DNA from 4 places in the Aquitalea aquatilis genome. Region 3 is predicted to be linked to each of the others. Evidence: predicted binding sites of a transcription regulator. Region 3 holds the regulator's gene; each other region holds the start of a gene.
What was found. Region 3 encodes sigma-54, which starts transcription at its own class of promoters, with help from an activator protein. Its sites were predicted from a motif close to CTGGCACGCTTCATGCTT; they were not measured.
Positions count from the first base shown of each region.

Region 1: the regulator sigma-54 is predicted to act here: its motif matches at 2,800-2,817, upstream of FAZ30_RS07100 (pilin).
Region 2: the regulator sigma-54 is predicted to act here: its motif matches at 2,909-2,926, upstream of FAZ30_RS12510 (flagellar hook-length control protein FliK).
Region 4: the regulator sigma-54 is predicted to act here: its motif matches at 3,271-3,288, upstream of FAZ30_RS00150 (ammonium transporter).

Region 1 covers NZ_CP039731.1:1,539,949-1,547,489, forward strand. The annotation lists gene FAZ30_RS07090 (hypothetical protein) at 1-1,183, opposite strand, end outside; gene FAZ30_RS07095 (adenosylmethionine--8-amino-7-oxononanoate transaminase) at 1,310-2,659, opposite strand; gene FAZ30_RS07100 (pilin) at 2,849-3,277, shown strand; gene FAZ30_RS07105 (pilin) at 3,299-3,733, shown strand; gene FAZ30_RS07110 (PglL family O-oligosaccharyltransferase) at 3,790-5,619, shown strand; gene FAZ30_RS07115 (PglL family O-oligosaccharyltransferase) at 5,715-7,502, shown strand.
Region 2 covers NZ_CP039731.1:2,674,421-2,681,961, reverse strand. The annotation lists gene fliN (flagellar motor switch protein FliN) at 1-275, opposite strand, end outside; gene fliM (flagellar motor switch protein FliM) at 272-1,276, opposite strand; gene FAZ30_RS12515 (flagellar basal body-associated FliL family protein) at 1,280-1,810, opposite strand; gene FAZ30_RS12510 (flagellar hook-length control protein FliK) at 1,917-2,876, opposite strand; gene FAZ30_RS12505 (iron ABC transporter substrate-binding protein) at 3,100-4,113, shown strand; gene FAZ30_RS12500 (ABC transporter permease) at 4,118-5,728, shown strand; gene FAZ30_RS12495 (ABC transporter ATP-binding protein) at 5,725-6,765, shown strand; gene fliJ (flagellar export protein FliJ) at 6,789-7,238, opposite strand; gene fliI (flagellar protein export ATPase FliI) at 7,250-7,541, opposite strand, start outside.
Region 3 covers NZ_CP039731.1:2,001,653-2,009,193, reverse strand. The annotation lists gene lptC (LPS export ABC transporter periplasmic protein LptC) at 1-292, shown strand, start outside; gene lptA (lipopolysaccharide transport periplasmic protein LptA) at 282-839, shown strand; gene lptB (LPS export ABC transporter ATP-binding protein) at 836-1,567, shown strand; gene FAZ30_RS09405 (RNA polymerase factor sigma-54) at 1,571-3,001, shown strand; gene hpf (ribosome hibernation-promoting factor, HPF/YfiA family) at 3,071-3,394, shown strand; gene ptsN (PTS IIA-like nitrogen regulatory protein PtsN) at 3,516-3,980, shown strand; gene hprK (HPr(Ser) kinase/phosphatase) at 3,973-4,929, shown strand; gene rapZ (RNase adapter RapZ) at 4,910-5,752, shown strand; gene FAZ30_RS09380 (flavin prenyltransferase UbiX) at 5,859-6,479, shown strand; gene FAZ30_RS09375 (NAD(P)H-hydrate dehydratase) at 6,483-7,541, shown strand, end outside.
Region 4 covers NZ_CP039731.1:21,965-29,505, reverse strand. The annotation lists gene FAZ30_RS00155 (bifunctional diguanylate cyclase/phosphodiesterase) at 1-1,869, opposite strand, end outside; gene FAZ30_RS00150 (ammonium transporter) at 2,028-3,230, opposite strand; gene FAZ30_RS00145 (extracellular solute-binding protein) at 3,644-4,681, shown strand; gene FAZ30_RS00140 (diguanylate cyclase domain-containing protein) at 4,685-6,409, shown strand; gene FAZ30_RS00135 (Hpt domain-containing protein) at 6,467-7,387, shown strand.

The sequences.
Region 1 (7,541 bases), 460 kb from region 3:
TCAGCAGAATGGCCTCGCCGGCTCGCAGTGTCTGGCCACGCGGCTGGCCGCGCAACAAAAAGCCGGTCGCACTCTGATTCACCACCACAAACAGGCTGGGCGCCGGTGGTGCACGGGTGCTGGCCGGAGGCGCAGCCTGCTCGTTGCCAGCCTGTACCCAGCTCATGCCATTGCTGCGATACCAGATGGCAGGAATGGTGGAAATCAACTCGATGACTTCCTGTATCGGCAGGCGCTGATGCCGCCGCCGCCGTGGTTGTTGCCATTCGGCGGCCAGCGATTGCAGCAGGGCCAGCTCATCGTAAACCTGGCTCGGACTATGGCTGGTGTTTTGCAGCCGGGTCAGCTGCTCCACGCTATGCGTCAGTACCGTGATGGCAGGGGAGAGGTCGAGCAGATAGCAGGCGGCATCCAGTGTTTCACTCTGTACGCGCAGGAAGCGTGGCGGTTCGTCGCGGCTGGAGTCCACCAGATAGCCATGTACCCTGCCCTTGAGGGCTTCCACCGGCAGCAGGGTGGTCTGGCGTGACAGATCCATGATCAGTTGCTTGGCCACCAGCAATTCCGGCATCGACAGCCGGTTGGTGGAGGTGAGCCCCAGCAGCAGAATCTGCCGATAGATCAGCTCTGGTGAGTCGTCCTTTTCCAGATGTTTTTCCTGCCAGCCGCGTGCTAGGGCAAAGCTGTACAGCTGGTGGCAGTCTTGCCAGAAGTGCGCGGGGGGCGGGCTGTAGCTCTGGCAACAGATGTTCAGCAGCTGCCGCGCCGCCATCATGGTGTACAGCAGCAGTTCAATGCGCTGTTGCTCACGCTCCAGCAGGCCGCGCTTGGCCAGGCGTTCGCTCAGGGTGAGCTTGAACGCGACAAAAATAGACTCGAACAGCGCGGCACCCAGCATGGCCAACTGGCGGGTGCGCACCACCGAAGTGAGGTCGGTTTGGACAATCTCACTTTCCAGCGCCGGATAGTAGCGATCCAGCCCTTTGAGGTAGTGCAATAGCAGCTTGTGCCGATTGCCTACTTCCATCGGCGTGCGGCTCAGGCCTCGCAGGGCCTCAAGCAATAGGCGGCCGCATTCCTGCAGGTCGCTATACGGCAAGCGCTCTACCCAGCTGGCTACGCTGTCGGGGTTGGTGTCGACCAATCGTGGATCCCTATCGAGGGCGGGCAAGGCAAGCTGCATCGTGCGTCCTCATGGCAAGGCGGCGTAGCGCTGGGAATGAAAGGCGGGGAAGCGGATGTAAATCGTTCCCTGCCATGTATCACTCTCTATGCTATTTGAATTAAGCCGGCCAAAGCAAGGTAGCACTCAGGGCAAGGCAGTCACAGGCCCGGTCAAAACATCGTTTTGTTGACTTAACTCATCCAGTACCTGTGTTGTGGCCTGAAACAGTTGAGTCATCTCCTCTGCTTGCAAGATGTAAGGCGGCATGAAGTACACGGTTTTGCCAATTGGCCTTACCAGGCAACCATGCTTAAGCATGGCTGAGAAAAAGGCTTGTGCAAAGTCCGAGCGGGGGCTGTCGACATCAAAGGCCCAGATCATGCCGGTATGGCGGAAATGCCGTACGTCGGCACGCTCGGCCAGCGGTGCCAGAATGGCGCTAAAGGTTGCGGCCAGCTCGCGGTTACGGGCGATGATGTCTTCATCGGCAAAGATATCCAGCACTGCCAGTGCCGCACTGCAGGCCAGCGCATTGCCAGTGTAGCTGTGTGAATGCAGAAAGCCGCGCGTCACCTCATCGTGATAGAAGGCCTGATAGACCGTATCGCTGGTCAGCACGCAGGACAGGGGCAGGAAGCCGCCGGTAATCCCCTTGGATAGACAGAGAAAGTCTGGCGTGATCCCAGCCTGCTCACAGGCAAACAGAGTGCCGGTGCGGCCAAAGCCGACCGCGATTTCGTCGGCAATCAGGTGTATCTGATACTGATCGCACAGCCGGCGCAGCTCCGTGAGGTAAACCGGATCGTACATGGCCATGCCGGCAGCGCCCTGCACCAGTGGTTCGACGATGATGGCCGCCATTTCACCAGCTTTCTTGGCCAGCACATTCTCCAACGAGCGCAATGCCTGCCTTGCCACATCGGCTGCACTTTGCCCCGGGCCAGCCTGGCGCGCATCCGGGGTGGGGACACGTACCCCGGGTTTCAGCAGCGGCGCATAGGTCGCGGAAAACAGTGGCACATCGGTCACTGCCAGCGCACCGGCAGTTTCGCCGTGATAGCTGTTGTCCAGACTGATAAAGCGGCATTTCTCCGGACGACCGACATTCTTCCAGTAATGAAAGCTCATTTTCAGCGCGATTTCGGTGGCACTAGCACCATCCGAGGCATAAAACGCATGATCCTGGCCGCTCAGCGCGCACAGCCGCTCGGACAGCTCAATCACTGGCTGGTGGGTAAAGCCGGCCAGAATGACATGCTCTACCTGATCCAGTTGATCCTTGATTGCCTGCTTGATCCTGGGGTTACCATGGCCGAACAGATTGACCCACCAGGAACTGACCGCATCCAGATAGCGTCGGCCTTCGAAATCCTCCAGCCACACGCCCTCGGCGCGCGCGATGGGAATGATGGGCAAGGTTTCATGGCGCTTCATCTGGGTACATGGATGCCACACATGCTGGCGGCTGCGTTGCAGCCAGTCCTGATTGCTCACGGCAAACTCCTGAATGGGGAATGGGCTGGATGCTAACACAGCCCGCAAGCACCACCCGAACTGACAAAAAACGTCACATCCTGCCGCGTAATGCGGGCTATGGGATGTACTGACGGACTGAATTTACTGGATGGGGCCGCTTGGCACGCTTTCTGCATGGTATGGATAGTGCATACCACGGAGAGGGTCATGCGGGGCAATAATGGTTTTACTTTGATTGAACTGATGATTGTTGTTGCCATCATCGGCATATTGGCCGCGATTGCCATACCGGCGTATCAGGCTTACACGATACGAGCAAAGGTAGCCGAAGGGTTGCTGGCTGCCGATGCGATCAAGTCTGCAGTTTGGGATAGCTATACCAGTAATAATAGCTGGCCATCCAGTAATGCGTCAGCAGGTATTTTGTCGGCAAGCACTTATGCAACGAAATATATTGATTCAATCAATATAGTGGCAGCATCGTCAGTCAGCAATATAGTAGTAAATTTTAATGCTAGTACGGTATTGTCTGGATTGACCGTAACCATGATGCCACAACTTTCTAGTGGTTCAATCATGTGGACATGTCAAGCCAGTGCAACATTTTCACAGTACCTTCCATCGAGTTGTCGTTAACTTTATAAAGAGGAATACGTTATGAATAGCAAAATTCAGCAAGGTTTTACCTTGATCGAACTGATGATCGTTGTTGCCATCATCGGTATTCTGGCTGCCATCGCTATCCCGGCCTACCAGGATTACACCAAGCGTGCGCGTGTAACGGAAGGTTTGTCGCTGGCATCTGCAGCCAAGACTGCCGTATCTGAATATTACGCATCTAATAACCAGTTTCCGACGTCAAATGCTTCGGCAGGTTTGTCAACATCTATTTCAGGTAATGCTGTTTCCAGTGTGGTGGTTGGTACCTCTGGTGTTATTACCGTGACTTATAACACATTAGTTGACTCTACCGGGTCCGCTAATACTTTGACCTTGAGCCCTAGTTCGGGAAGTGGTGCAATTTCGTGGAAATGTGCTGCAGCTACCCTTCCAACAAACTGGGTACCTTCCAACTGCCGCAACGGTAACTGATTTTGATCATTGAGTAATTAATTAGGGAAGGTGCTCTGCAAAGAGCACCTTTTTTTATGATGATTAAAAAGATAACCATGGGCAGCTTATTAATTGCTGCGGCAGTAACCATGCCTTTTTTGAGCTGGCTGCGCTATGCGCCTCTGCCTGATTGGGTGTCGGATGCATCGTGCTTGTTTTTCTTGGCGACTTCCATGCTATTTATCCTACCAGCACGGAATAATTCCTCACTAAATATCTCTGCAGTATTGCTACCATTTTTGTGTTTTGCCATTTATCTGGCTATGACTGGTCATAATTTGGCGAATTTCACAATCTTGATTGCAATACTGGGCTTTCTTGTTCTTTGGAGTTTGCAGTTCTCCATTCATTTCAATAAAAATAACAGCGAAGATTTTTTGCTGATTCTGGCGACAGTCATTTTTATTTTTTCCATGCTGCAAGTGGTGTTGGGCTTGTTGCAGGTGTTGAGTCTTGCTCCTTTATTTCAAGGCTATGTGGTATTTGATCAGTCTGAGGTAAATTCAAATATCATGGGTAATATTGGGCAGCGTAATCAGTATGCCCAATTTTTAAGCTGGGGAATCCTGGCTGCCTGCTATCTTTATGCTAAAAGACGATTGCGTATGTCTTTCTTCATCGGGAGCGTTTTTCTTCTGGCTTGGCTGTCAGCATGTGCAGGTGCACGTCTGGTGTGGGCTTATGTGCTGATTTTTGCCGGGCTGGGATGGTATTGGTCAAGGCAGAATAAGGCTGAAACAGTCCGCCGAATGATCCGGGCTGTGATGATCGCAGTTGTCTTGATAGTATTGACGCAATTATTTAGTAAGCAGATTGCAGCACTGTTGGCCTGGCTCGGTATTCCCATCCATGTTGTTAGTGGTGCAGACCGTTTCTTTTCTGCTGGTTTTGGTATTCGTCGCCGTATTGAGTGGACTAAAGCATGGGAAATTTTTCTGCAACATCCCTGGTTTGGCGTTGGTTGGGGAGGTTTCCCCGCTCAGTCGGTGGAGATGGAGCTGACTGGTGGTCTACCGAAATATCCTGAGAGCTGGCTGTTTGTTCATTGCCATAACCTGTTTTTCCAGCTGTTGGCTGAAACCGGCATTGTTGGTGTACTGATTGTATTTGCCACACTTGGCTACGCACTGGGCAGTTTTTTTAGAAAAGGACAGCAGTCGGCGGAAAACTTGCTGTTGCTGGGTATTGGTGGCGTGATCCTGGCGCACAGCATGTTTGAATACCCGCTATGGTATCTGCCATTTTTGAGTATGTTTTTGATTGTTCTTTTGCTAGCGCCAGCGCCAAGAGTAACAATTTCGATGCGGCCATCATTTGTCAGGGTGGCGGGTTTGGTTGTCGCGATAATGACATTGCTTTATCTTGGGACTGGTATTGCAGCCTTTAAAACAATGGTCGCCTATGACTTGCCAGCACCAAATGCACAAGAGAATGTGCGGCGGATGGGAGCCTTGTTTGATGTTGGCAAAAATCCGTTGTGGACTAATGATGCAGATATGGTATTGGCCAATTATTTGATTCCCTCGCGTGAGCAGCTGGATCTGAAGCTGCAGCACTTTTCCCGATTGGCAGCATACCGACCCTACCCTGAAGTGCTACTGAAATTGGCAGTCTTGTATGCACTGGATAAGCAGATGGCCAAAGCCGAGCATACGATAAAGCTGGCAATCGCCAACTATCCAGATTATGCGCCCAATTTTGATTACCGTTTGGCCGTGATGAAGAAAGATGAACTGAAGCCATTGCAGCTGATTACCTCCAAGGCGGCCAAGGCATATGTCGATCATGGTGTTCAGACCGATCCTGGCCGTATCGCGGCAGTCATGACAGTTGCCTCCCCGGCCACCCGCAAGCCCTTGTTCTAGGTAGTTAACGACACTGCCAGTCTTCTGGCTGGCGGTGTCTTCACCGCGCTACATGCGGTATCCTCCATGCTTTGCTTTTAGCCCCAGACTCCATCATGTCTTTTCCAACTTTTTCCCGCCGTCTGGCCTTGCTGGCGTTTTGCCTGATCGCCATCATGCCTTTTGCCTCCCGTATCCATTTCGTGCCATTGCCGCAGTGGTTTGGCGAGATGAATGTGGTGTGGCTGATGCTGGCCGCAGCGGTTTATCTGTTGCCCAGCGGCATGCTGTTCGAGCGGGTGCCGCGTGCCAGCTGGTGGTGTCTGTGGCTGGCCATCGTGTGGGCGCTGCAGCCGCAGCTGGTCCATGCGCTGTTTCCCGGTATGACTTATGCCACCGCGCTGGCCTGGCTGGTGGTGGCTTTGCTGGCTGGTTTGTCTTATAGCCTGCAGCAGACCTTTGGCAGTCGCGAGTTTGCGGTGTGGCTGGCGCGCGCCATCATTGTCGGCGGGCTGGTGCAGTCGCTGATCGGTCTGGCGCAACTGACGGGCTTGGCCAATAGCCTGGGCTTGTTTTATGACAGCGCCCACCCGACGACCAATATCTTTGGCCATATCGGGCAGCGCAACCAGTATGCGCATTACCTGATGTGGTCGGTGGTCAGTGGAGTGTATCTGTTTGCGGTGGATCGCCTGGCGCGTGGCTGGTTGGTGCTGCTGGTGCTGTGGCTGGGGCTGATGCTGGCCTATGCCGCATCGCGTACTACCTTGCTGTATCTGCTGGCCTTGACCTTGCTGGGTGGCTTGTGGCACTGGCGGATGCAGTCTGCGGTATCGCGCCGCTTGATGTGGGCGATGCTGCTGTCTTGTGTGGTGGTGTTTGCGGCGCAGTTTGCCTTGCCGCTGGTGAATCATCTGCTCTCTTTGCTGACACATGCCACGGTGAGCAACGCTTCGGGGGTGGAGCGGCTGGCAGCCAACGGCGATGATATGGGCTCGCGCCGGCTGGCGGAAATGGGCAAGGCCTGGTTGAGTTTCAAGTCGCACCCGCTGTGGGGGGTGGGCTGGTCGCAATATGCAGCGGAAAGTGTGCGCTTGCAGCCTTTGCCGCAATTTGCTTCTGCCGGTTTCAATAGCGGTTTGTTTACCAATTGCCATAATCTGATTCTGCAATTGCTGGTGGAAATGGGACTGCCGATCACCTTGCTGGTGGTGGGTGGCTTTGCCTGGGTGATCTGGCCTTTCTTCAGCGAGCAGGCCGAGGCTGAGGGGATGCTGGCCTTGGGCTGCATGGCGGTCACCCTGATTCACTCCATGCTGGAGTACCCACTCTGGTATCTGTATTTCCTGGCGATGCTGGTGGTGTTTGCCTCGATGTCTCCTGCGCGTACCGGTCGCGCGGGCTGGATGCTGCGGGCGTGCTGGATGCTGGGCATGCTGTTCATCGGCTATATGTCGGTGGTGACCTGGTCTACCTATAACGAGCTGGTTGGGCTCTATACCCAGACGGATAACCCGGCGCGTGATGCCAAGCGACAGCAGCGGTTGGCCGAGATCATGGAGCAGCACCCGCTGTTTGCCTACCATGCACTGAGCACGCTGGATGACTATCTGGTTGCCGACAAGAACAATCTGACGCGCAAGTTGCAGTGGGAGGAGCGGCTGACAGCTTTCCGCCCTTACCCGGATGTGATGATGAAAAAGGCACAAATGCTGGCGCTGGCCGGACGCGAGGCGGAAGCCAAGGCGACGGTGAGCACGGCACTGGCCTCATTCCCGACTTATGCCAAGGATTATCTGGACGGTATTGATGAAGAAGTCCCGGCGTGGCAGCCGCTGCGCGAGATCGCACAGCAGGTGTTTGACCGCCTGCCAGCCAAGTATCGCGGTGGCGAAGGGGAATAAGCGGTCGCTGTAAAATTGAAAAGCCCGCGCTGAATGGCG
Region 2 (7,541 bases), 670 kb from region 3:
TGCAGCAGGTTGCGGATGGCGATCTTGGTGCGGCCCAGCTCTACCGTCAGCTGCACCGGGATGTCGAGAATCATGTCCAGATTGCTGGGCACGTTCAACGAGGACTCGCTGCCGGCCCCCAGTTCCTGGAACAGATTGGTTGCCGGCTGCACCGAGGCCGCACTCTGTTCGGCATCGGTGGTTTCCTGCTCCGCCATGGCGGCGGCCCAGTCATCCATGGATACTTCGTCGTCGGCCGCCCCGGCGGTCTGGCCTTCTTCTAGCTGCTCAGTCATTGCTTGTTGTCTCCTGCGGGCTCGGCGAATTCACCAGCCCCGGCCAATACCTTGTCTACCTTGAGGGCGTATCGCCCCTGCACGGTGCCATAGTGGCACTCCAGTACCGGAATGCCGGACACGTCGACCACGACAGCCTCCGGCACATCCAGCATCACCACGTCACCGTTTTTCAAATTGAGAATCTGCCCCAGCGTGACCTTGGTTTCGGCCAGGGTCGCCACCAGTTCCACTTCGGCCGCCTGTACCTGGTGCGTCATCAGGCTGACCCAGCGGTTGTCCACTTCGGTACGGTCGGCCTGCATGGTGCTGGACAACACGTCGCGAATCGGCTCGACCATGGAGTATGGCAGACAGATGTGAAAATCGCCGCCCCCGGCACCCAGCTCGATATGGAAGGTCATGGCCACCACCACTTCGGTGGGGGTGGCGATGTTGGCGAACTGGGTATTCATTTCCGAGCGCAGGTAAACGAATTCGATGGGGTGTACCGGTTCCCAGGCTTTCTGGCATTCGGAAAACACCACCTCGAGCAGGCGGCGGATGATGCGCTGCTCTGTCGGGGTGAAATCACGCCCTTCCACGCGCACATGGTAGCGCCCATCGCTGCCAAACAGATTATCGACGATCAGGAAAACCAGATCCGGGTCAAAAATCAGCAGCCCGGTACCGCGCAGCGGTTTGACATGCACCAGGTTGAGGTTGGTGGGAACCACCAGATTGCGAATGAATTCGCTGTACTTCTGCACCCGTACCGGGCCCACGGAAATTTCCGCATTGCGCCGGATGAAATTGAACAGGCCTATACGCAGGTTGCGGGCAAAACGTTCGTTGATGATTTCCAGCGTCGGCATGCGGCCGCGCACAATGCGCTCCTGCCGCCCGATATCGTAGCCGCGGACACCTTGCGAGTCCTGCGCGCTGTCATCATCTTCGTCCTCGCCGGTGACGCCCCTGAGTAGGGCGTCCACCTCTTCCTGGGACAGGATATCGTCGCCCATCGCTTACTGCTTCTGAATGATGAAGGAAGTGAAGAGTACGCTTTGCACCGGCTCTTCTTCGCCAGCATCCATGGACTCGTTGATGATCTGCTTCACCTGCGCCTTCAGCTTCACCTTGCCATCCGGGGTGGCCAGCTCGGTGGCCGACTTGGACGACAGCAGCAGAATCAGCGCACTGCGAATCTTGGGCATGTAGTCAGTGAATTTTTTCTTGGCTTCTTCATCGCCCAGTTCAGCCTGCATGTCCACTTGCAGCAGGCTGCCATCACCACCAGACAGATTGACAACAAAGGTTTCCAGTTTTTCGAAGATAGGCGGGCCTTCTTTTTTCTTCTTCGGTTTTTCTTTGGTTTGTTCGGTCTGTGCGGCCCCGTCATGCGGCTTGTTCATATTGCTGAACATCACATAGGCGAGACCGCCCATGCCGGCCAGTACCAAGACCAGCAGGATAACCACCACCAGCATCAGCTTGTTGCCCCCGCCCGCTTTTTTCTCGCCCTTGTCCGCTTTTTCCGCTTTTTTGTCTTCTGCCATGGGTCATCAGTCCGTACGTTAGGTTTATAGGGAAAGCTTAAGCCATTTCCCTATTTTATTTTCCAGATTTCCGCACGAACTGAATAGAGCCCCCTTTTGAGCAAAATCAGGCAAAGATACTGAGTATCCCTCGTGCGGACTGGATGGCTGCCAGCGTGTCGTCTTCATCGTTGCCAGCGGCATTCTGGCGGCGGCCATTCTGGTTCTGGTTGAATTGCTGTTGCCGATTCCCGGATTGTCCGCTGGAAACCTGTGCATCGGCAAGAGCTATACCACTGGAAGCCATCATGGAAACCAGTTTCGGCATGTTGTTTTCGATTATTTCACGGGTTGCCGGCACGGCTGAGGTAAAAATCACCTGCGCCTGGTCATTGCCATTCATTTTCAGCGTGACTTCCACCGGCCCCAATTGCGGTGGATTGACCTGAATGGTGGCCTTGTCCATTTTCATGCTGACCATGGACATCACCTGATCCCCCAGGGCCTTTGACCAATTGGGGTCGGTCATCGGCTGGGAGATGGTCAACATCTTGGTCTGGCTGGCCTGTGCGGTCTGCGCCGCCTGGTTGGCACTTTGGCTGGCCGATGCCAGTTGATCGGCATTGGGCGGCAAGAATTGCTGCGCAGTGCCGTCATTGGCCGGCAATTCTTGCGCTGACAGGCCGTGCTGACGCTTCAGTGCCGCCGCACCCTGCAGCAGTGGATCAATAGCCACGTCCTTGATTGTGGCAGTCGCAACATCACCAGGCGTGGTACTGACGGCAGGCTTGTCCTGTACCGGCTGCACCGGCAAGGCCGCCGGCAGCATGGGCAAGGCGGCGAGCAGCATATTGGGAGAGGTATCGGCGGCACTTGCATCATCAGACGCCGCAGAATCCTTGCTCTGCTTGCCTTTGCTGTCGTCGCTGCTGCCAGCGGACTGGCCGGACAAGGCATTGCTCAGGTTGCCGATCTGCGCTCCCAGCAAGCTGGCAAACAGGCCGCCACCATCTTGCGGACTGGCGTCCACCTGCCCTTGCGGCATGGCAGTTTTGGCGCTGGTCGCCGGAATTACGGTAATCGTCATGGCCGAAACCCCTAGGAAAGATGCAGGCATAGCAGCAATTAGCATGCCAGCTGCAGACTGACAGCGCGCAGCCGGCCAAATCATCATCAATTAATTTTATTAATGCGAATCATTATCTTTTGCATTACAATGAGTGCCTTCCAGCGTCAGCGCCGACGATGAATCCAAGTATTGTCGCCGGCCCGGCCTTTCCTTTCAGTTTTCAGCAAGGAGCACCGTCCAGATGTCCAGCCCTTCCTCCCGCTTTGCCAAAATCACCCTGTTGCTCGCCAGCCTGTTTGCTGGCAGCGCCCACGCCGCCCCCAGCGCCGAAGGTATCGTGGTGTATAACGCCCAGCATGAAAGCCTGACCAAATCCTGGGTGGAAGGCTTCACCAAGGAAACCGGCATCAAGGTAACGGTGCGCAATGGCAGCGACAGCGAAATGGGCAACCAGATCGTGCAGGAAGGGGCTTCCTCGCCGGCTGATGTATTTCTGACCGAGAATTCGCCGGCCATGGTGCTGGTAGACAATGCCAAGCTGCTGGCACCGCTGGCACCGGCCACGCTGGCCCAGGTTGACCCCGCTTACCGCCCGGCCCAGGGCAAATGGGTGGGCATTGCCGCGCGCTCCACCGTATTTGTTTACAACAAGAACCGTCTGAACCAGAAAGAGCTGCCCAAGTCGCTGCTGGATCTGGCCAAACCGGAATGGAAAGGCCGCTGGGCTGCGGCTCCGGCCGGTGCCGACTTCCAGGCCATTGTCAGCGCCCTGCTGGAACAAAAAGGTGAGGCAGCCACGCTGGCCTGGCTGAAAGCCATGAAAACCAACGCCCTGCCCTACAAGGGCAACAGCGTGGTGATGAAGGCGGTGAATGCCAGCCAGATCGATGGCGGCGTGATTTATCACTATTACTACTTCGGCGACCAGAGCAAGACGGGTGAAAACAGCAAGAACACCGCGCTGCACTACTTCAAGCAACAAGATCCGGGTGCTTTTGTCAGCCTGTCCGGTGGCGGCGTGCTGGCTTCGAGCAAACACAAGGAAGAAGCCCAGGCCTTCCTGAAATGGGTTACCGGCAAGGGTGGTCAGGACATCCTGCGTACCGAGAATTCTTTTGAGTACGCCGTGGGCCTGGGCGCACAGTCCAACCCCAAGCTGGTGCCGCTGAAGAATCTGGATGCGCCCAAGATCGATGCTTCCCGCCTGAACAGCCGCAAGACGGTTGAGCTGATGACCCAGGCCGGCCTGCTGTAACACCATGCCCAGCTCGTCATCCAGCACATCGGCTGCCACCGCGGTAGCCGATGTTACCCACCCAGCCACCACTCCGGGCCTGCAGCTGCCGGGGCGGCGGCTGCCACTGTGGCTCAGCGGCAGTTCGCTGCTGGTCTCACTGCTGGCGCTGCTGCCGCTGGCCTTCATCATCGTCATTTCCATCCAGACCGGCTGGGAGACGGTGGCCAGGCTGGTATTCCGCCCGCGCGTGGGTGAATTGCTGTTCAACACCAGCCTGCTGGTGGTGCTGACGCTGCCGCTGTGCGTGGCGCTGGGCATTGCCATGGCCTGGCTGACCGAGCGCAGCGACTTGCCGGCCCGACGCGTGTGGTCGGCACTGGCCATTGCCCCACTGGCCGTACCCGCCTTTGTGCACAGCTATGCCTGGATCAGCCTGCTGCCCGCCTTCAACGGCCTGGCGGCGGCTGTGCTGTTGTCTGTCATCGCCTATTTCCCGTTTATCTATCTGCCGGCCGCCGCCGCGCTGCGGCGCATGGACCCGGCATTGGAAGATAGTGCCGCGGCGCTGGGCCTGGCCCCGTGGGCGAGATTCCGGCGTGTCACCCTGCCGCAACTGCGCCTGGCGATCTGGGGCGGTGGTTTGCTGGTCAGCCTGCACCTGCTGGCCGAGTATGGCTTGTATGCCATGATCCGCTTCGACACCTTCACCACCGCGATTTTTGACCAGTTCCAGTCCAGCTTTAACGGCCCGGCCGCCAATATGCTGGCGGGCGTGCTGGCGCTGTGCTGTCTGCTGCTGCTCAGCGCGGAAGCCGCCACCCGTGGCAATGCGCGTTACGCCCGCGTAGGTTCGGGCTCGGCACGCCAGACAGTACCAACCAGGCTGGGCTGGCGCTGGGGCCTGCCGGCCCTGCTGCTGTGCCTGGCAACGGCAGCACTGACCCTGGGCGTGCCGCTGCTGACACTGGGCCACTGGCTGTGGTCTGGCGGACGCGAAGCATGGCAGAACGATGCGCTGTGGCCAGCGCTGCGGCAGACCTTGCTGTTTGGCGCCGCCGGAGCCCTGCTCACGGTGCTGGCAGCCATCCCGCTGGCCTGGCTGTCCGTGCGCGCCCCCAGCCGCCTGCAACGCCTGCAGGAGGGCTGCAATTACATCACCAGCTCCCTGCCCGGCATCGTTACTGCGCTGGCGCTGGTGACCATTACCATCAACTTTGCCCGGCCGCTGTACCAGACAGTGCTGACCATCCTGCTGGCCTATTTGCTGATGTTCCTGCCACGCGCCCTGATCAGCCTGCGCGCCGGCATCGCCCAGGCACCGGCCGAGCTGGAATACGCGGCACGCAGCCTGGGCTGCACACCCGGCAAGGCATTGTGGCGGGTCACCCTGCGGCTGGCCGCACCCGGTGCGGCTGCCGGCATGGCCATGGTGTTTCTGGCCATCAGCAACGAGCTGACCGCCACCCTGCTGCTGGCACCCAACGGCACCCGCACCCTGGCCACCGGCTTCTGGGCCATGACCAGCGAAATCGACTACATTGCCGCTGCGCCCTATGCGCTGCTGATGGTGCTGCTGTCGCTGCCGCTGACCTGGCTGCTCCATCACCATTCCAAACGGACTGCTGGACGATGACCTCCCTGCATCTGCACGAACTGAGCAAACACTACGGCAGCGTCAAGGCTGTCGACCATGTTTCCCTGCATGCCACCGCCGGCAGCCGGCTGGCGATTGTCGGCCCTTCCGGATCGGGCAAGACCACCCTGCTGCGCATGATCGCCGGCTTCGAGTTTCCCGACAGCGGCAGCATCAGCCTGAACGGCCAGACCCTGGCCGCAGATGGCCGCGCCCTGCCCGCTCATCTGCGCCGCATCGGTTATGTGGCGCAGGATGGCGCACTGTTTCCCCACCTGACGGTGGCCGACAATATCGGCTTTGGCCTGTCAGACAAGGGACCTGCCCGCCAGCAGCGCATCGCCGAGCTGGTAGAGATGGTGGCGCTGGAGCAGCACATGCTGCAGCGCTGGCCGCATGAACTGTCTGGCGGCCAGCAGCAGCGCGTGGCGCTGGCCCGGGCACTGGCACAACAGCCACAGCTGATGCTGCTGGATGAACCCTTCTCGGCACTGGACACCGGCTTGCGCGCAGCCATGCGCAAGATGGTGGCGCAGCTGCTGGGCGAGGCCGGCATCAGCGCCATTCTGGTCACCCACGACCAGGCCGAGGCGCTGTCCTTTGCCGACCAGCTGGCCGTGATGCGTCAGGGAAGGCTGATCCAGTCCGGCACGCCACAGCAGCTATACAGCCAGCCGGCCGACGAGATTACGGCATTGTTTCTGGGCGAGGCACTGATCCTGCCGGCACAGATCAAGGCTGGCCGGGCGCACTGTGCGCTGGGGGAGATTGCCATCAATGACGGACAGTTCTGTGGCGAGGGCAGCATCATGCTGCGCCCGGAGCAACTGTCGCTGCAGGCCGAGGCTGACGCCGCGCCAGCGGTGATGGCACAAGTGGTGGAGTGTGATTTTGGCGGCCATTCCAGCCTGCTCAGCCTGCAATTGCCACAACTGAGCAGCCCGCTGCAGTTGCGTAGCGCCAGTTGGCCGCTGCCAGCATGTGGCAGCATGGTGGGGCTGACGGTGCAAGGCCGCGCCCATTTGCTGCAGGCCTGAGCCAGTGACAACAGCGGCGAGGCTCAGTCCTCGCCGTGGGTCTGGTCCCAGAAGCGGCGGGTGGCAAATTCATCGGTGGTTTTCTGCTCGCGCCGCGCCTGCACCAGCTGTTCGCGCTCGCGCTCCCGCTCCAGCAGCTTTTCATAGGCCTTGAGCTTTTTATGCTCGTTGCGCCAGGCCTGGCGTTCCATGATGAAACGCTGCTTGGCGAATTCGGTATCGCCCTGCTGGATACGTACGGCTTCGTCGAGCCGGCCAAGGAATTTCTGAAAGTCCTGCCACTGGGCAATGCTCATGCCCTTCATTCCGCCGGTGGTTAAGCGCTCGCGGTATTCATTGCGGAAATTTTCCAGCTGCTCCTGCCGGTTCATTGCCTCCAGCACCTTGGCCTGCGCCTGACGCATGCGTTCGGCGGCGGCGGCCTGTTTGTCCTCGGCCAGCTGGATCAGAAAAGTGTATTTGCTTTGCGCCATGGCTTAGCCGCTTACGACAGCACACTGTCCAGTTGCAACTGGCTGGTGGTGTAGTCCTGTGACTCGTGCATGGGCTGGGTCAGAAAGCTGGTCATCTGCAACTGGCGACGCATGGCTTCGTCCAGCACCGGGTCCGAGCCCGGTACATAGGCCCCCACGCTGATCAGGTCGCGATTGCGCTGATAACGCGAATACAGCTGCTTGAAATAGCGCGCCTGGTCCATCTGTTTGGGCGGCACCACATCCACCATCACCCGGCTGATGGACTGCTCGATATCGATGGCCGGATAGTGCCCGGCCTCG
Region 3 (7,541 bases):
TGTGCTCGCCTACCACGCCATTGGCGAAAGCGGGCGCTATAACAGCAAGACCAGACAGGCGCTGTTTGACAAGAAAGTCACGCTGATCCAGCCGGCCAGTGCAGACCAGCCGGAAACCCGCGTGGTCAGCAGCAATATGCGTATCGATACCGTGCGCCACATCGCGCAGGCCGCCACGCTGACCCACTTCTATCACGGCAAGTCGAGCGGCAGTGCCGTCGGCTTCATCTATGAACAGCAGACCGGCCAATTGCAGCTGCTGTCCAATGCAAAGGTCACCTATGAAAAATAAATGCCGCACTTACGCCCGCCTGGCCTTGCTGGCGCTTTCCCTGTGCGCGGGCCACAGTGCACACGCCGAAAAGGCCGACCGCGACAAACCCATTGAAATCAGTGCAGATCGCGGCAATCTCGACCAGCTCAAGGGCGTTACCGTCTGGCAGGGCAATGTCATCATCGTGCAAGGCACGTTGAAACTGAACGCCGACCGCGCCACCGTCACCCAGGACAAGCAGGGCAACCAGACCATGCAGGCCACCGGGCGTCAGGTACTGTTCCGCCAGAAAATGGATGGAAAAAACGAATGGATTGAAGGCCAGGCCAACCAACTGGACTACAACACGGTCAGCCATGTCGCCGTCCTCACCGGCAATGCCCGCGTCAAGCGCGGCAACGATCTGGTCATCGGCAACGTCATCACCTACAACACCGAAACCGAGCTGTATGAAGTCAGCAGCGGCGCCAGCAGCAATGGCGGCCGCGTCACCGCCATCATCCAGCCCAAGCCCAGGGACACCACCGCCCCTGCCGCCAAGAAACCCGACGGAAACGCACCATGAGCGGCCCCAGCATTCTGAAAGTCGAGCGGCTGAAAAAGCGCTTCAAGAAACGTACCGTCGTCAAGGATGTCGCCCTGCAGATCCAGAGCGGCGAAGTGGTCGGCCTGCTCGGCCCCAACGGCGCGGGCAAAACCACCAGTTTTTACATGATTGTCGGCCTGATCGGCGCCGATGAAGGTGAAATCACCCTGGATGGCAGCAGCATCACCCACCTGCCCATCCACCAGCGCGCCCGCCTTGGCCTTGGTTACCTGCCGCAGGAAGCCTCGATTTTCCGCAAGATGACGGTGGAGGAAAACATCACCGCCGTACTGGAAATCGCCGGCTACAAAGGTGACAAGCTGGAAAAGGAACTCAGCCTGCTGCTGGACGACCTCAATATCGCCCACCTGCGCGAAAGCAATGCCCTGTCGCTGTCCGGCGGCGAAAGACGCCGGGTGGAAATCGCCCGCGTACTGGCCACCCGCCCGCGCTTCATCCTGCTGGACGAGCCTTTTGCCGGCGTCGACCCGATTGCCGTGATCGACATCCAGAAAATCATCACCTTCCTGCAACAACGTGGCATCGGCGTACTGATTACCGACCACAACGTACGGGAAACCCTGCGCATCTGTGACCGCGCCTACATCATCAGCGACGGCTCGGTACTGGCCTCCGGCGAACCGGAAGAACTGGTCAACAACGAGAAAGTGCGCCAGGTCTACCTTGGCGAACACTTCCACCTGTAAGCCATGAAACAGTCACTACAGCTCAGGGTTTCACAGCAACTCACGCTTACCCCGCAACTGCAGCAGTCGATCAAGCTGCTGCAGCTGTCCACCCTCGACCTGCAAACCGAAGTCGAGCGCTTCCTGCTGGACAACCCCATGCTGGAACGCGGCGACGACACCCCGACACAAGAAGGCAGCACCAGTACCAGCGACACGCCGGCGGCCGGAGAAGAGAGCACGCCCGCCTCCGACAGCAATGACAGCGACAGCAACCCGCGTGACGACAGCAGCGGCGAACTCACCGACTGGGGCAGCGGCAGCCGCCGCAACGACGGCGACGACGAGTTCGACCCCATGCTCAACGTCCCCTGCCCGGTCAGCCTGCGCGAACATCTGCTGGCCCAGCTGGGCGAACTGACGCTCCCCACCCGCGATCAGGCCATCGTGCAATTGCTGATCGAAGAACTGGACGACAACGGCTTTCTCAGCGTCGATCTGGAAGAACTGGCCAGTCATTTGCCGCTGGAACTGGAGCTGGAAGCCGACGAACTGATGGTCGGCCTGCGCCTGTTGCAGCAGTTCGATCCGGCCGGCATCGCCGCGCGCTCGCTGGCCGAATCGCTCTGCCTGCAGCTGGACCGTCTGCCACCGCAGGAAAACGGCCATGCCCTGGCGCGCAAGATCGTGGCAGAACACCTCGGTTTGCTGGGCAATCGCGACTATACCCGGCTCAAACGCCTACTCGGCGTCGACGACGCCGCCATCCGCCAGGCCCAGCAACTGATCGCCCGGCTGACCCCCCATCCGGCAGCCGGTTTCGGTGGCGAGGACGTGCACTACGTCATCCCCGATGTCACCGTGCGCAAACGCCGCGGCCGCTGGGTGGCCGAACTCAACAACGGTGCCGTACCCCGGCTGCGGGTCAACCAGCTGTATGCCCAGATGCTGTCGGAAAACCGTGCCGGTGCAGGCGAGCTTTCCGGCCGCCTGCAGGAAGCAAAATGGCTGGTCAAGAACATCCAGCAGCGATTTGACACTATCCTGAAAGTGTCGGAAGCTATAGTGGAAAGGCAGCAAGCGTTCTTTGAACACGGAGAAGTGGCCATGCGTCCGCTCATCCTGCGCGATATCGCAGACGAGCTGGGACTGCATGAATCAACCGTTTCCCGGGTGACTACCCAGAAATACCTGCTCTGCCCGCGCGGCTTGTTCGAGCTGAAATATTTCTTCGGCAGTTCCCTGGAAACCGACAGTGGCGGCGAATGCTCGGCCACTGCCATCAAGGCCCATATCCGCCGCATGATAGACGGCGAAAATACGGCCAAGCCACTTTCTGACAGCGCCATTGCCGACGAATTGGGTAAACAGGGCATGCAGGTTGCAAGACGTACCGTTGCGAAGTATCGTGAAGCTATGCAGATTCCACCGGTCAACCTGCGCAAGGCATTGTAGGACGCCTTGAAGAATATCCGCTTGCCCGGCCGACCCGACCGGGCAGTCAACACAAGAAGGAGTTAGGGTATGAACCTCAAAGTAACCGGTCTCCACCTCGAAGTAACCCCGGCCCTCCGCGAATTTCTGGAAAGCAAGCTGGAACGTATCACCCGCCATGTCGATCACGTTATCGACGTTACCGTCACACTGTCGGTAGACAAGCTGGTGCAAAAGGCAGAAGTCAACGTTCACCTCTCCGGCAAGGACATCCACGTAGAAGCCACCGACTCCGATATGTACGCTGCCATCGACTCGCTGATGGACAAGCTGGATCGACAGGTACTCAAGCACAAGGAAAAACAGAGCGAACACCGCGTGACTCCGCAGGTTCAACCGGAAGCCACCCTGTAATCACCTGACCGACGATGCGGGAACCCAGCGGGTTCCCGTTTTTATTTGCACGGAGCCTTTTTCATTTTGATGAAGGCAACGTAGAATTGGCCAGTTTTTGTAGCCGCGTGCACACATTCCTATGAGCCTGATCGGCAAAATCCTGACACAGGATCACATCCTCCCGGACCTGGATGTCGCCAGCAAGAAGCGCGTCTTCGAGCAGGTGGGCCTCCTTATCGAAAACACCCACGGCATTGCGCGCAGTGAAATTTTCGACTGCCTGTTTGCCCGGGAAAAGCTCGGCTCCACCGGACTGGGCCAGGGAGTCGCCATTCCGCATGGCCGTGCCCGTGGTCTGAAGGAAGCCGCCGGCATCTTCATTCGGCTGAAGAACCCCATCCCCTTCGATGCGCCGGATGGCAAGCCGGTGCAAAGCCTGTTTGTACTGCTGGTACCGGAACAAGCCACCGACCTGCACCTGCAGGTACTGTCGGAACTGGCCCAGCTCTTCTCCAGCAAACAGCTGCGCGAACAATTGCTGACTGCCACCAACCGCGCCGAGCTCTACCAGTTGCTCACTGCATGGAATACCAATAATGCCTAGCATCACCGTGCGCCGGCTGTATCAGGACAATCAGCAAAAGCTCAATCTGACCTGGGTGGCCGGCACCGGTGGTGCCGACAGCCCCATCGGCAATGACGAGCAGCGCCCTACGCTGGCACTGGTGGGTCACCTCAACTTCATCCACCCCAACCGTGTACAGGTGTTGGGTCTGGCCGAAGTCGACTACCTGAACCGGCTGGAACAGTCCGCCGCCAAGACCGCGCTGGACCAGCTGTTCCACAAGACCATGTCGGTGGTGATGGTGGCCAATGGCCAGCAGGTACCCAAGCTGCTGCGCGACTACTGCCACACCCATAACGTGCCACTGATGAGCACGCCGCTGGAAAGCCCCTACCTGATGGATGTGCTGCGCATCTATCTGGCGCGTGCGCTGGCGGTTTCAACAGTGCTACATGGGGTTTTTCTCGATGTGCTGGAAATCGGCGTGCTGATCATGGGCGACTCGGCCATGGGCAAGAGCGAGCTGGCACTGGAACTGATTTCACGCGGTCACGGCATGGTGGCCGATGACGCAGTGGAACTCTACCGCATCGGCCCGGAAACACTGGAAGGCCGCTGCCCGCCCCTGCTGCGCGACTTTCTGGAAGTGCGCGGCCTGGGCATTCTGAATATCCGCACCATTTTCGGTGAAACCGCCGTCCGGCCGAAAAAGGTGCTCAAACTGATCATCCATCTGGTCAAAGCCAACGACCAGGCCATGCAGGCACTGGATCGGCTGAATATCCAGTCCGAAACCCAGGACATTCTGGGTGTCACCGTACGCAAGGTGGTGCTGCCAGTGGCTGCAGGCCGCAACTTGGCCGTGCTGGTGGAAGCGGCAGTACGCAATTACATCCTGCAACTGCGTGGCATCGACAGCACGCGTGAATTCATCGAACGCCATACCAACTTCCTCAGAGATCAGGAAAATGCGCCTGATATTGATTAGCGGCCTGTCCGGCTCCGGCAAATCCATTGCCCTGCGCGCGCTGGAGGACTCCGGCTATTATTGCGTGGACAATCTGCCAGCCACCATGCTGCATGAGGCCATGTCGCTGTATGCCGACTATGGCTACGAGCAAATCGCCATCAGCGTGGATACCCGTTCCAGCCCTTCGCTCGGCGCATTGCCACAGGAAGTGGACAAGCTGCGCCAGCAAGGCGTGGACGTACGACTGCTGTTTCTGGAAGCCAAGCCGGAAACCCTGGTCAAGCGCTTTTCTGAAACCCGTCGTCGCCACCCCTTGTCCGGCAGCGGCTCCACGGTGGAAGAATGCATCCGGCTGGAGCAGGAGTTACTGGCCAGCATCCAGGAAATGGGCATTCGCATCGACACCAGCGAGCTGTCGGCCAATGCACTGAAAAGCTGGATCAAGGAATTGGTAGAGGCAGACAGCAGCCGGCTGACCATCATCTTCGAGTCCTTCGGCTTCAAGCATGGCGTCCCGCTGGATGCCGACTATGTCTTCGATGTGCGCTGCCTGCCCAATCCCTACTACGACCCTGCCCTGCGTCCACTGACCGGCCGGGATCAACCGATTGTCGATTTTTTCCTGCAGCACCCGCTGGTCGCTGAAATGACCGAAGACATTCGTCACATGGTGGCCAAATGGCTGCCGGAATTCAGCCGTGAAAACCGCAGCTACCTGACAGTCGCCATCGGTTGTACCGGTGGCCAGCACCGCTCGGTCTATATTACCGAACAACTGGCGCGGGCCTTTCCCGCCTCACAGGTGCTGCTGCGCCACCGCCAGCTGTTCCGCGAAGCCTGAACCCGCGCGGCCCCCTGCAGCCGGACAGTGCGGCTCCCCCATACCTCCCGGCCATTGCGGATCCTGCCCACAGCATCGGCAAGATCCCTGCCCATGGAAGATGCTGATGACCATACCCAAAACCGTTACCGTCGCCCTGACCGGAGCCTCCGGTCTGCCTTATGGCCTGCGCCTGATCGATGCACTGATCGCCGCAGGTATCCGCGTGTGGGTTTTATATTCACAGGCGGCCCAGGTGGTGGCCAAGCAGGAGATGAATCTGCTGCTGCCCTCTCGCCCCGCCGAAGTACAACAATGGCTGTATGAACGTACCGGCGCACAAGCCGAACAACTGGCCGTGTTTGGCCGTGAAGAGTGGTTTGCCCCGGTCGCCTCGGGCTCGAATCCGGCAGATGCCATGGTGGTCTGCCCCTGCTCGATGGGAACCCTGGCCGCCATTGCCCATGGCATGAGTGATAATCTGATCGAGCGGGCTGCCGATGTCAGCATCAAGGAAGGCCGCAAACTGATTCTGGTGCCGCGCGAAACCCCACTGTCGGTCATCCACCTGGAAAACATGCTGCAACTGGCCCGGCTGGGGGTCGTCATCCTGCCACCATCACCAGGCTTCTATACACATCCAGCTAGCGTCGATGACATGGTGGACTTTGTCGTGGCACGCATTCTGGACCAGCTGCGCATCCCCCATAGCCTGATGCCGCGCTGGGGTGAAGCACACAAGGAGTAAGCCATGCGGGAAAACGCGTTGTGGAGCCTGCCGGACTTGCGCCGGCTCGAAACCGAAGCCGAACGACAAGGCCTCGATCTGATGCAACGCGCTGCCCGCGCCACTGCCGACTGGGTGGGCCAACACCTGGACCGCGACGCACACATCCTGGTGGCCGCAGGCCCCGGCAATAATGGTGGTGATGCGCTATATGCTGCCTTGTTGCTGATGCAGGCAGGCTACAGCGTGGATATCCTGCTGCCGCAAGCCGCCACCAGTCCGCAAAGCCAGGCCGCACTGCAGGCCATACGCCAAGCCGGCGGGATTCCCCTGCAGCAATTGGCAAGCGACTACCCCACGCCAGACCTGCTGATAGACGGCCTGTTCGGCATCGGCCTGAGCCGTCCCCTGTCAGCCGACTGGGTGGCCGTCATTACCCGGCTGAACCAGCTATCCTGCCTGAAACTGGCCCTGGACTGCCCCAGCGGGCTGGACCCTTACACCGGGCAGGCACAACAGGCCTGCATGGATGCCAGCCATACCCTGACTTTTCTCTGCCACAAACCGGGACTGTTCTATGCCGCGGGTGCCGACCATGCCGGTCAAATCGAACTGGCCGAACTCGACTGCCCGCAAGCGCTGCTACCACCAGCCGAAGGCTATCTGAACCGACAGGATGCCAGCCCACTGCAACGCCGACGCGACAGCCACAAAGGCAGCAACGGCACGGTATGCATCATTGGTGGCAATCGCGGCATGCTGGGTGCAGCCCTGCTAGCCGGACGCGCAGCACTGGCCGCAGGCGCAGGCAAAGTGCATGTACTGACACTGGATGGCAGCCTGCCGGTCGACCCCGCCTGCCCGGAACTGATGCTGCAGCATGCCGATCCGGCCATGCCGCTGCCATCAGCCGACGTGCTGGCGCTTGGGCCTGGCCTGGGACAGGACAAACCGGCCCGGCAATGGCTTGCGCTGGCCTTGGCCAGCTCCTTGCCACTGGTGCTGGATGCGGATGCCCTTAACCTGCTGGCCTGCAGCATCGACATTCAGCAGGCACTGGCCAAGCGCCCAGCCACCAGCATC
Region 4 (7,541 bases), 2.0 Mb from region 3:
CTGGATTTCGTCCGCAGCGGCCTTGCGCTCGGTAATGTCCTGGAAGATGGCCACGTAGTGGCTGGTCTGGCCGTCGCTGTCGTGCACGGCGGTAATGGTGAGCCATTCCGGGAAGACTTCGCCGTTCTGGCGGCTGTTCCAGATTTCACCCTGCCAGCGGCCATCCTGCAGCAGGGACTGCCACAGTTGCTGGTAGAACGCCGGCGGATGCCGGTGCGAGCTGAGAATGGCCGGGGTCTTGCCCACCACCTCGGCACTGCTGTAGCCGGTAATCTGGCAGAAGGACGGATTCACCCGCAGAATCACCCCGTCGCGGTCGGTCACCATGATGCCTTCCTGGGTCAGGAAAGTGGTGGCCGCAATGCGCAGCTCGGCCTCCATGGCCTTGGCCTGGCTGATGTCGGCGATATAGCCATACCAGGTGACGAAGGGGCCGTCTCTCTCGGGCATGGCATCCACCCGCAGCCATTTGAGCTGGCCGTCGGGCAGCACGATGCGGTACTCGATATTCCATAGCGTCAGGCTGGTGGCCGAGGCATGCATGGCACTGAAGAAGGCATCCGCGTCGTCCGGGTGCAGCATGGCGCGCATGGGGTCGGCGTTGCAGCTGACTGCCAGCGGTGTCAGGCCATACAAATCCAGTAAAGCCTCGCTGGCAAAAGGCAGGCAGCCGTGGCCATCTTCGAACAGGCGGTACTGGAACACCACGCCGGGAATGTGCGACACGATCTTGCGCAGCAGCCGGTTGGCGGCGTGTTCGCTGGCTTGCTCTTCTTCGCGCAGGATGCGCTCCAGCAAGCCGTTGAACGAGGTGGCCAGCAGGCCAAGCTCATCTTGCTGCCGCACCGGCAGCGCCTGCTTGGGCAGCGTGCCATCACGCATGCCGGCCAGCAGGGCGGTGGCCTCGGACAGCGGCAGCAGCTGTCGGCGCAGCCACCACCAGCAGAAGCCGCCGGCCAGCATGGTCAGGCACAGCGCCAGGCCAAACAGCTGCTGTTGCAAGGTGCGGATGGGGGCGAAGGCTTCTGTCGTCGGCAAGACCGCCTGCATCAGCCAGCCGGTGGACTGGATGCGCACGCTGGAGGACAACTCGGCGATCCCGCGCGAACTGACGGCAATGCCCGACCCCTGGTAACCGGACAGGTAGCGGTCATACAGCGGGTTGATCCCGGGTGGCGGCCCGGCCTTGAGCAGGCGTTGCTTATCCGAGGACATGATGTAGCGGCGGCTTTGTGGTGCAGTAATGAAGAAACTGCCGGTGGCACCATAGCGCGCCGAACTGATGTCATCCAGAAAATTGGGTTGTGCCAGATTGGTGATCCCCATGATCATCCCCACCAGCTTGCCATTGGCATCCAGTAGTGGTTCCAGCATGGAAATCACTGGCTTGCCGGTGTACTGGCCTTGCATTGGCTCTGTGATATAGCGTCCGCCGTGCTGCATGGCCAGCTGGAAGAACGCGCGGTCGGTATAGGAGCGACCGTTGCGGCCCAGGCTTTCCGGGATGCTGGCTTTCACCTGGCCATTTTTGTCCAGTACCACGATGCCCCAGTTGAACATCATCAGCAAAATGGGCCGCCGTTGCAGCTCGGGCTGGATGGCGGCCGCAGTGACCGGCTTGCCCTTGAACTGTGTGGTGAGGGACTGCAATGCCTGTACTCGCTCTCTTACCGAGCGGTCCACTTCGCGCGCAGCCAGCGATACGGTAGAAAACTGCTGGGCGGAAATGGTGTCTTCCATCTGCTGGCGCAGACTATGGCTGATCAGCAGGGTGGCCAGCCACAAGGTAATGACCAGTGCCAGCAGCATGCCAAGTGTGATGCGAGTGCGCAGGGAGCGCCTGCCGTGCGGGGAGAATTGCGTGCTCATGATTCCGGTAGCTGCCTGCGGGTAATGCTTCTCGTCAGCATAGCGGAGGCCCTGCGCGCTGTGTGTCTTCTTGTCGGACAAAACCGCCAATGTCTGAGGCGGATCAAGATTATGACATCGTGGTCGGGCCCGTACGGCAGGCCCGACCGGCCAGTCAATTACCAGTTGGTTTCACGGTCGGGAGTGGCCGTGATCTGGTGGATGGTGAGGTCGGCCCCGTTGAACTCTTCTTCTTCATCCAGCCGGATGCCCACAGTCTTGCGCAGCACGGCATACACCAGATAACCGCCGCCAAAGCCGATGGCGATGCCGCCGGCCGTGCCCAGCAGCTGGGAAACCAGGCTGACGCCGCCCAGGCCACCCAGTGCACTCTGGCCGAAGATGCCGGCAGCAATGCCGCCCCAGGCACCGCAGATGCCGTGCAGTGGCCATACCCCCAGCACGTCATCAATTTTCCAGCGGTTCTGGGTCTGGGTGAACAGCCAGACAAACATCGCACCTGCCGCCAGCCCCACCATCAGCGCACCCAGCGGATGCATGATGTCCGAGCCGGCACACACCGCCACCAGGCCGGCCAGCGGGCCGTTATGGATAAAGCCGGGGTCATTCTTGCCGGCCCACATCGCGCTGAGCGTGCCGCCCACCATGGCCATCAGCGAGTTGATGGCCACCAGCCCGGAAATGCCGTTCAGTCTTTGTGCGCTCATCACGTTGAAGCCGAACCAGCCGACGATCAGAATCCACGCTCCCAGTGCCAGAAACGGAATGGAAGAGGGCGGATGGGCCGAGATGCGGCCTTCCTTGCTGTAGCGGCCACGGCGTGCGCCCAGATTGAGTACGGCAGCCAGGCCGATCCAGCCGCCTACTGCATGTACCACCACCGAGCCGGCAAAGTCGTGGAAAGGCTGGCCAAAGCTGTGGCTGAGCCAGTCTTGCACGCCATAGTGGTTATTCCAGGCAATACCTTCGAAGAAGGGATAAACCAAGCCGACCAAAAGGAAGGTGGCAGCCGATTGCGGGTGGAATTTTGCCCGTTCGGCAATGCCGCCGGACACAATCGCCGGAATGGCGGCGGCGAAGGTCAGCAGAAAGAAAAACTTCACCAGTTCATAGCCATTGTGCTGGGCAATATGGCTGGCATCCCCCAGGAAGTTCACCCCATAGGCCACGCTGTAGCCGACAAAGAAATAGGCAATGGCCGATACGGCAAAGTCGGTCAGGATCTTGACCAGGGCATTGACCTGGTTTTTCTTGCGCACGGTGCCCAGTTCCAGAAAGGCGAAGCCTGCATGCATGGCCAGAATCATGATGGCCCCCAGCAGCAGGAACAGTACGTCGGAAGGTGAATTCGAGTTTGGCATGGCGAGTCCCGTTGTTGTCGGCTTTTATGGGGCTTCCTTAAAGCAAGGGGAATGCCAGCTTGTCACCAGTGGCACCAGTTTGAACCGTGATTGCTCGAAAATGGTGACAGCACTGCCCGCTTTCGGTGATGCCGAGTGTGGCTTGGGAGGGTGCTACTGGTGCGTTGATGCACCAAAACGGTGTTTTGTTGTACGTCTGTGCTGTTAATTGGTGCATTGAAGGTAAAAAGCACCGCTTCGGTGCGTGGCGACACGGCTGCGACCCCGCTCGTGTTGCTGCCGGGCGCATGGGCCGGCCAGACCCACCAGCTGCCGCCGTGGTCATTTGATCGAATTTTCGTAAAAATACTTAGGTATAAGGGATGACAAGCAGCTACATTCAAACGGTGAATTGAAAAAAAAGAAATGCAATCGTGGCATTCAATAAATTCAGCCTGCTTGCGGGGGTAATCGGCTGCCTGTTGTGCTGCCAACTGGCCATGGCCAAGGACGTGCTGCGCGTGCTGGCCTGGCCTGGCTATGCCGATCCGGATGTGGTGCATGCCTTCGAACAGCGCTTTCAGGTAAGCGTGGAGGTAACTTTTGTCGATTCGGACGAGGCGCTGTGGGCGAAGATGCACGCGTCCACCGGCCCGCGTTTCGATGTGCTGGCTGCCAATACCGCCGAAATGCAGCGCTATTTCGCCGCCGGTCTGCTCAAGCCGCTGGACCCGGCCTTGCTGCCCAATACCCGCCGTCAGCTGCCGCGCTTTCGCAATCTGGCGGCCATTCCCGGCTTGCAGCAGCAAGGCCGGCTGTATGCCGTTCCCTTCACCTATTCCACCATGGGCATCATCTACGACCGGCGGCAGTTTCCCGTACCGCCCGACACGATGAATGTGCTGTGGGACCCGCGTTATCGCCACAAGGTGCTCGACTTCAATAGCGGACAGCACAATTTCTCCTTTAGCGCGCTAGCCAGCGGCATCGAGCAGCCCTTTACGCTGAGCGCGGCGCAGCAAGGCAGGCTGGTGCAGCGGCTGATTGCGCTGCGGCGCAACGTACTGACTTTTTACAGCCTGCCGGAAGAAGGGACGGAATTGTTCATCCGCCACAAGATCGCGCTGATGTTTGGCAACTACGGCACCCAGCAGCTGAACTCCCTGCGTCAGGCCGGGGCCGATGTTGGCTATGCCATCCCGCGCGAAGGCGTGCTGGCCTGGCTGGACTGCTGGGCCATGACCGCAGCCAGCAGCCAGCCACGGCTGGCACAGCAATGGATCAACTACATGCTGGAACCCGCAGTCAGTGCCCTGCTGCCGACCCGTCAGGGGCTGGCCAATACCCTCAGCGCCAGCGACGAACTGAAACCCGGTGCCAAAGTGCTGTGGTTGCAGCCGGTGGAAAATGCCGCGCAGCGTGAAGCGCTATGGCAAAAAATCTATTCCGGCGACCGGCCGGGGAGCTTCTGAATCATGCGCTCCGGTCTGCTGGTGAAACTGGCGCTGCTACTGGCGGTGTTCGGCATCCTGTCGTCCGGCCTCACCGGCTATTACGCCTTTACCGCCAACCGCACCATGCTGGTGTCGGCGGCGCAGGGCGATTTGCTGATGGCTGCGCGCGGGGTGAACCGCCGGCTGCAACAGGCCGAGGAAGAGGCCGCCGATGACGCCATGCTGCTGGCACGGCTGGTGCAGGTGGCCCAGGTGATCAATAGTCATGGCGGCCAGCAGGCACAAGGGGCGCGCGACGAACTGGCGCAGGCATTTGCCGGCATGCTGGCGCTGCATCCCGAATACTTGCAGGTCAGGCTGATCGGTGCGGCTGACAACGGGCTGGAACTGGTCAGGGTAGACAGCAGTGGCGGGCTGACCCTGCGGGTGGCGGGCGCGGATTTGCAGGAAAAAGGCCACTTCCCCTATGTGTTTGAAACCCTGGCCTTGCCGGCCGGGCAAATCTACCAGTCAGCCATCGGCATCAATCACGAACGGGCCGCACATGACGCCGAAGGACGCCCCGGCATGATGGTGGCGACGCCGCTGCCGCGCAGCGACGGCCAGCCGGGTGGGCTGCTGGTGATCAGTCTCGATCTGCAGCGGCTGCTGGGACAGCTGCGTGCCGACTTGCCCAAGGGCTATCAGCTGTATATGGCCAACCGCTGGGGCGATTTTCTGGTCCACCCCGACCCGACGCAAACCTTCGGTTTCGAGCAGGGCCGCCGTATCCTGATGCAGGACAGCTTTGCCGCCACCCAGCCCCTGTTCGAGCGCAAGCTCAACAATCTGGCGCTCAGCGGGCTGGAACAGCCACAGCAGGCCGCAGACCGGGTGATGGCTTTTGTGCGCCAGCCGGTGGGGCTGGGCAATCGCGATGATTTCGTGGTGACCGGGCTGGTACAGCCGCTGGATGCGGTGCTGGAAAGCGCTGCGCCGCTGGGGCTGCGCATCATCCACATGGTACTGGCCTTCAGCGCCATCGCCATCTTGCTGGCGGTGGTGTTCGCCCGCGCCTTGTTGCGGCCGATCAACACCCTGGCGCAGGCCGCCAGCAGTTTTTCCGAAACCCAGCTGCAGCAGGTGCTGCCGGTGGAGCGCAATGATGAAATCGGCGTACTGGCGCGCAATTTCGAACGCATGCAGCGGCAGATCAACAGCCACATGGCCAGCTTGTACGACAATCAGCGCGAACTGAGCTATCTGGCCCACCACGACAGCCTGACCGGGCTGGCCAACCGCGCCTTGTTCTTCCAGCGGCTGGAGCAGCTATTGCAGCTGTCGCAGCGTAATGGCGCGCCGTTCGCCGTGCTGTTTGTCGATCTGGACCACTTCAAGGAAGTGAATGACCGCCATGGCCATGCCATCGGCGACCAGGTCTTGCAGATTGTCGCCCGCCGCTTGCTGCATACCGTGCGCGGCAGCGACATGGTGGCGCGCATGGGGGGGGATGAATACCTGATCCTGCTGCAGGGCAACTTCACCGATGCGGCGCTGGGCGAGCTGATGTACAAGCTGCGGCTGAGCATCGGCGAAGCCATCACCGTGGCCGGGCAGCGGCTGGAAGTGGGGGCCAGCATTGGCTACAGCCTGTACCCGCGTGATGGCACCACGGCCGAGCAACTGGTCAACGAGGCCGATCACGCCATGTACCATGTCAAGGCCAGCCAGCGCGGCGGCGAAGCCAGCGCCTTGCCCTGTGGCTAGGCTATGTTGCATGAGCCGCCGCCGGCGGCGCCTCCTTACATGCTCGGGAAGATGCCGATGAAAAGAGCCACTTCCACACACCTGCGCCAGCGCAAGCAGGCAAATCCGCAGCAGCGGCCTATGGTCGCCATGTGCTTGCCACAATTGCTGGCACAGCTGCACGGCAGCTGCCGCCAGTCGGCAGCGCAACAGGGCCTGGCCTGGCAGCTGGACACCGATGCCGTGCTGGCACCGTCCTTGCTGCTGCACTCGCTCGCCTTGCAGCAGCTGTTGCAGCAACTGCTGGCTGCCAGCATCCGTTACACCCGCCAGGGTGGCCTTCTGCTCAGGACGCAGCTGCTGGCACAGCAGCAGATGTGCCAGATCATCACCATCGAAATCATGCATGAGGGTAGTCAGGATGATGGCCCGGCGGTGGCATTGGCCGCGCTGTTGCAGCAGCCGGATACCGCCCGCAAGGCCGGACAGCATGCCGCCAGCTGGCATAGTATTCGCCGTCTGGCTCGGCTGAGCGGTGCCAGGCTGCAGCTGGAGCATGGTAGCGGGCTGGGCTGCCAGCTGATTGTGCAGCTGCGCGCCGAGGTCGTCGAAGCCGCCATGCCGGCACCGCCTGTGGACGAATCGCTGCCGGTGCTGGATCACCGCGTGCTGCGCGTGCTGTATCAGGATGACTGGTCGCAACAACGAGCACTGTTGCAGGCTTTTCTGCATGACAAGCAGGCCGACCTGCATGCGCTGCTGCAAGCCTGGCACAGTGGCGACCTGCAGGCTTTGGTGCTGCTGTCGCACCGGATCAAGGGTGCCAGCCGCAATGTGGGAGCGGCCGCGCTGGCACAGGCTGCCGCACAGGTGGAGCAGGCCGCCCGTGGCCAGCACCACGCCAGTTTGCCTGGCTTGCTGCGGGCGCTGGAGCAGGCGCTGCAATCCTTTGCCAGCGTGCTGCAGCGGGCACAGGATGGACCGCTGATTGATATCTGAGAACCTGCTCACGCTCTGCGATACTCGGGTGATCCTGCGTTGAAATGGCGTTCAAAATGCTCATGGACGCCATGTCCATTGCGCTTTTTCACGCCCTTTCGCCTTGTCTGACCCTTCGTTCCCTAGATCATGAATACCTTCTAATCCCGGCGCA